One region of the Geminocystis sp. CENA526 genome, then DNA from elsewhere that is predicted to be linked to it. Evidence: riboswitches for the same ligand, from Rfam matches in the RefSeq annotation. Region 1 holds a riboswitch; the other holds the start of a gene.
The links. Region 1 has a riboswitch for cobalamin ahead of metE (5-methyltetrahydropteroyltriglutamate--homocysteine S-methyltransferase). Riboswitches for the same ligand answer to the same signal wherever they lie in the genome.
Positions count from the first base shown of each region.

Region 1 (3,173 bases):
ATGGGCGGACGAACATAACGACTACCGTAACTTTGTACCCAACCATGTTCAGTAAAGGCAAATCCTGACAATTGTTGACCAAAATATTCTACCATGTCCGTACGTTCAAATTCCCCATGCACTAACACATCAAGACCAATGTCTTCTTGAAGTTTAATACATTCAGCAATATGATGATCGATCGCATCTTCGTATTGTTGCTGTGTCAATTCTCCTCGTTTATATTTTACTCGCAACTGTCTCACTTCAGAAGTTTGGGGGAAAGAGCCGATGGTGGTAGTGGGTAACATCGGTAAAGGTAACTGTTTTTCAAGGCGCTCTAAATAAGATAAAGTGCGATCAAAATCGTTAGTTTTCAAATTGGTGAGCTTATGGGCGACATTTTCAGAATAAGGGCTAAATTCTTTAAATATTTGCCATTGTGCGTCAATTTCATCGTAAAAACTTTGATTATCAGCTTCAGAAAGCATTTTTACCTCCCTTAATTTTTGTTGAGCAAAACTCAACACATTTCTTAAAGGTTCGGCTAAATTAACCTCTTTTTGAGCATCAAGGGGAACAAATTGCAAAGATGCAGAAGGTTGAATACTAATATTAGTCGTAATTTCTTGAATTTGGTGTAAGGTTGAAATCACAGATTGAGGGCGAATTTTCCAGACATTTCGCGCATCGATAATACCAACTCCTAACCGTTTATCTTCAGGAAAACCACCTATTTTCAATAAATCCAGATTATTCCCCCTCGTAAAGTCTAAACTAATAGCCTGTACTGGTAAATTAATTACCCAGCTATAATTTGCACCCAAATCTTCAAAATAAGTAACAAGGTTAATGGGTAAACCAATGTTAGCTAATTCATGATAAGTGGTGAGGATAGCTTCTTTTAATTCTGAGGTTTCCTTAGTAACTAAAATTGGCTCATGAAACTGTACTTCTTCGATACCATATTCTTTGAGTTGAGTTAATAAATCACCATAAAGAGGTAATAACTTCTCCAGATTTTCTTGCAAACTCCCTTCTTTTCTACTCAATTCTAATAAAGTGACAGGGCTTAAAATGACAGGATTTGAGCGTTTACCGAGGATGAGTTGCGATCGCCTTACCTTGGCTAGAAAATCGTCAAAATTAGCTTGGGGTTGGCAATCAGAGCTAATTTCAGGCACTAAATAATGATAATTAGTATCAAACCATTTAGTCATTTCAAGGGCTGGAATACCATCAACACCTCTACCCATAGCAAAATATTGTTTTAAACCCGTCAAAGACTGAAAACGATTAGGAATCAAACCTAAACGCACACACCAATCTAAAACATGATCATAAAACGTCATATCACCTACTGCAATGCGATCGATTCCTGCCTCTAATTGTCTTTGCCAATTGGCAGTTTCTACAGATTCAATGGTGTGAATTAAAGCATCAGCTTCTAATTTTCCAGCCCAAAAACCTTCGAGCGCTTTTTTTACCTCTCGTTTTTGTCCGATACGAGGATAACCTAACGTTCCTGTTGTAATTGTCATCTTGATTAATATTCTAATTATGATAAACTTGAAAAAAAAGTCATGGTAAGATTGACCGCCTTTTATTGTTTAAAGCAGTAGTGTCCGAATAGTTTTAGTTGATAGCAAGTATTACTCCCCTAACAAAAACCTTGATTTGTATAAAATAAGGCTACGAAAAATTATGATCACAACAACTGCTAAAATTTTTGTGATCAGTCATTCAACCAAATTTATATAAATTCCATCAAAGTGAATGAAGACTATATGCCAAGATAGAACGTACCCATAATTGAGGGTTAGGGATAAAGAACTATTTTTTGTGTAAGGCTTATAAGCTATTGACCGATGAAAATAAGTTAGAATTGACGTTGACACGAAGAACGGACTCAACTCTTAATTTATTACATCTTTAACCCAAAAAGTAGCTACTCATAATTTAGCCACACATCGGTAAAAAATACGATCGAAAAAAATATTGAAGACACCATCATCTGTACCTCGCAGATAAATAAAATAACATGGTTGAGTATCGGTGGGCATTCTGACTAATGAGACTTTGCTCAATCACAGTTGCGGGACAGCGTCGGATTTTAACCGGACTTTCCCCCTTACGTTCGATGGAAGTGACCCATCAAAACCGATGACTTAAATTATATCAGAGTTTATGTAATTTTGGCAATAATTTTTTTGCTCACAGGAATTAAGCATTTTTCTCTAAAGTCAAACAGGGGAAAAATTCCCCCATTAGTCTGAAAATAACGATAAAAATTTCTACTCCGACATCAAAACTTGTTCAATGCGTTGTAAAGCCCAATCAATTTCAGAGCGAGAAATAACTAAAGGTGGTGCAAAACGAATAATATTTTCTCTGGTTTCTTTGGCTAAAATACCCAATCCCATTAAGGCTTTACAAAAACGTCGAGCGCCCCCTGCACTGGGTTTTAACTCCAATCCAATCAATAAACCTCTGCCTCGAACTTCCTGAATATAAGGGCTAGGAATAGTTTGTAATTGAGAAAGAAAATAAGCCCCTAATTGTGAAGCTCGTTCAGGTAAATTTTCCTCAATAATAACATCTAAAGCGGCGATTCCCACCGCAGCAGCTAAAGGATTCCCCCCAAATGTGCTACCATGATCGCCGGGGTTAAAAACATCCATAACTTCGTGGGTACTAATAAAAGCTGAGATAGGATAAAATCCTCCTGATAAGGCTTTACCGATCGTGATACCATCGGGTTTCACTCCTTCATGTTCAAAAGCAAACATTTTCCCCGTGCGTCCTAATCCTGTCTGAATTTCGTCGAATACCAATAAAACATTATTTTTGCGACAAATAGATTCTATTTCTTGCAAATAACCCACAGGGGGGATAATAATTCCTCCTTCTCCTTGAATCGGTTCGAGGAAAAAAGCCGCAGTATTGGGAGTAATAGCGGATTTTAGAGCTTTTGCATCTCCATAGGGTATTGTCTTAAATCCGGGGGTGAAGGGTGCAAAACCTGATTGATATTGTTCTTCGGTGGAAAAGCTGACTAAACTAATAGTACGTCCGGCAAAATTATTATTACAAACAATAATTTCTGCTTGGTTATGGGATACTCCTTTGACGGTGTAAGCCCATTTTCTAATGGCTTTAATGGCGGTTTCTACTGCTTCAGCCCCAGAATTCAT
Region 1 covers NZ_JBLZFY010000005.1:14,824-17,996, forward strand. The annotation lists gene metE (5-methyltetrahydropteroyltriglutamate--homocysteine S-methyltransferase) at 1-1,520, opposite strand, end outside; cobalamin riboswitch at 2,017-2,159, opposite strand; gene rocD (ornithine--oxo-acid transaminase) at 2,274-3,173, opposite strand, start outside.

Region 2 (3,173 bases), on a different contig from region 1:
ACCAAAAACCGAAGGGAATAGCTAATAGTTGACTATAAGTCACAAAAGGAATCCCTGCATAAACCACTATCCATAATATCAACCAAACACTGATGAGAATAGAAATATACATAGGGGCTAAGTACCCTAAGATAAATAATGATAGGGCAAATATTAGTTTATGTTCGGGAAAGATCGATCGTAATTTATTCCCATAGGCTAAAGAGTCAATTTGATGGTGCATATAGACTATACAAGTGCATTTTAGTTAGTTTGGAGTTCGATCGTCATCTTAAACCTACCGTTGATATTGACGAATAACAAACACTTGTTTAACTGACTTAAGCTGATTCTGTAACAACCCCTATTTACTAAATTTTACCTGAGTGAACTATAAAATGATGAAGATAAGAAGGGGGAGAAGGGGGGAGAAATAATTATATTTTTTTGGTGGGGTTGGGTTTAATATATTAAACCCCTACATTCTTTATTATTGTTATCTTTTGCCATTCTCCATTCTCCATTCTTAATTCTTAATTCTTAATTCTTAATTCTTAATTCTTTCTTCCCTTATATAAACCAATAACATAACCGATAACCCCCGCACCTAAAGCCGCCTGTGAAGCAAATAACAGGCTTTCAACTTCACCACTAGCAGGTTCAATAATTGGTTGTACCCAAGGCTCGTAATCTGGTTGTATCTCTGTGATTAACTCCTCCGCTTGTCCATCTGCACCCTCAAAATCACCCTTAACAAAGATTAAAGGAGATACTGTCAACACGATGACTGATAATATTAACCACCAATTCCCTTGCGCATTGTTAGGTTTGATTATTTGTTTCTCTATCATAGTTTTAATACTTTATCCTTCTTGGGTTTTCAATAGTTTTAACATTTGTAACTCATTCACGGCGTAAGATTGCAACCAATTCCATACCAATACCGTTAAAAATCCTTCACTAATCGCTAAGGGTATTTGAGTAATAGCAAAAATTCCTGCAAATTTGATAAATGAAGCCATAACACCACCATCGGCGGAAGGAAATACGATCGAAAGTTGCACCGAAGTCACCAGATAAGTAGCTAAATTGCCGAGGGATGCGCCTAAAAAAATACCTAACTTTTGTTTGCCAATTTTGACGCAAAACTTATAGACTATAAATGCAACCCAAGAACCTACGATCGCCATAGAAAAGATATTAGCGCCTAGAGTAGTTAAACCGCCATGGGCTAATAATACGGCTTGAAAAAATAAAACTAAACTCCCTAATACTACCATCACCGAAGGACCAAATAAAATAGCACCTAATCCTGTACCTGTAGGGTGAGAGCTACTACCCGTAACTGAGGGGATTTTCAAAGCCGATAAAACAAAACCAAACGCCCCGGATAAAGCCAAGAGTAATTTTAATTCGGGGTTATCCTTAGTGATACGAGACACAGACTTAAAACCAACCACTAAAAAGGGAATAACTATAACCCACCAGAAAATTGCCCATTTAACAGGTAAAAAACCCTCTGCAATGTGCATGGCATAAGCAGGAGTTGCCCCAAAAATAACAATAAAGCCACTGAAACTGGCTATTAATCCTAGCCAAATAAACTTTTTCCACTTTGTATTCACACTGTACCTCGCAGATTAATACTGATTTTTTGTTTCGGCAGGTATTCTGACTTATGAAAAATAGCTTTTCAATTACAGTTGCGGGACAGCGATAGATTTTCACTATTCTTTCCCTGTTTCCTCTTACAAAGGTTTCTCGTAAGAACCGATACTGAGATTATGACTATATCATAATTTACGGTTTTCTGAAAAAGTCTTTGGATGAAGAGAGTAACAGTGATTACTTCTCATCTCTTTTCTCAAAGCCTTCAATAGCCGTGTGAAGAGTAGGATAAATATATCCTAATCCCATTCGATCGACTAAACCAGACTTTTTGAGGTGGATATATAAATCTTGTTTGACTCGTGCCATACCTAAAGTAATGTGATTAGAGGCTAATTCTAGTCTTAATTCTTCTAACATATCGATAGCCGTAATATCGATTTCCACAATGGCTTCGGTATTGAGAATTAACCACTCAACGGGAGTAGTTTCCATTTCAATGGCTTTCATTACTCGTTGTTTAAAATCTTCTGCATTGGCAAAACAAAGAGGTGCATCATAACGATAGATAACCAATCCGGGGATGGTTTTTCCTCCTTCCCAATCATCAATATCATGGAATCCAGCCAAGTTGGGGATTTTGCCTAATATAGCATCATGGGGACGCGCTACCCTAGCAAATAAATCTAACACCGATAAGCCCACAGCGATACCAACTCCCATAAAAATTCCTGTGGCTAATACTCCAAAAAAGGTAATAATAGCGAGACGAAATTCACTCAGTCGAAAGTTATAAAGACGGATAAATTCGGGTATATCAATCAAACGAATCGCTGCATAGATAACAATAGCGCCCAAGGCGGCGTTAGGAAATAACATCAATAAGGGGCGAAAAAAAAGTAAGACTAAGATGACGACAACAAAAATTACGAGGGAATAAACTTGGGTTTTGCTACCCAAAGAATCACCAATCGCTGTGCGACTTCCACTACTACTAATGGGAAATCCTTGGCTTAATCCTGCCACGGCGTTACACATTCCCAAGGCTAATAATTCTTGATTTGCTTCTATTTTATAACCATTTTTCAATCCAAAAATTCTTGCTGTTAACACATTATCAGAATACGCCACGATCGAAATGCCAACAGCAGAAGAAATTAAATAACTGAAATGATGTAAAGGTATGGTAGGAAAAGAATATTGAGGGAATCCTGCGGGTATTTCTCCAATAATAGCAACCCCCATTCGATCGAGATCAAGAATATCAACAATCGCCGTTGCTAACAAAACTCCGATTAAAGGAATAGGTAAGCGAGGAAAAAAACGTTGAGCAACTAATAAAAAGATTAAGATAAAAAGAGCGAGAATGAGAGTAGGATAATGAATTTCGTCAAAATTAGTCAAAAACTGTCCTATTTGCTTAAAAACCTCATCAGAATTGATTTTAATACCGCTAATTTTCCCTAATTGCCCTGTAATCATCGTAATAGCAACTCCCGCCATATAACCCACCAAAATCGGCTTAGACAGTAAATCTGCCAAAAATCCTAGTCTGGCAAAATAAGCTAATACACAGATTACACCTA
Region 2 covers NZ_JBLZFY010000108.1:8,821-11,993, reverse strand. The annotation lists gene cbiQ (cobalt ECF transporter T component CbiQ) at 1-223, opposite strand, end outside; gene ACN4EE_RS19400 (energy-coupling factor ABC transporter substrate-binding protein) at 534-830, opposite strand; gene ACN4EE_RS19395 (energy-coupling factor ABC transporter permease) at 843-1,604, opposite strand; cobalamin riboswitch at 1,624-1,769, opposite strand; gene ACN4EE_RS19390 (solute carrier family 26 protein) at 1,825-3,173, opposite strand, start outside.
Region 2: linked by a shared signal. The riboswitch ahead of ACN4EE_RS19395 (energy-coupling factor ABC transporter permease) and the one ahead of metE (5-methyltetrahydropteroyltriglutamate--homocysteine S-methyltransferase) in region 1 are both predicted to bind cobalamin.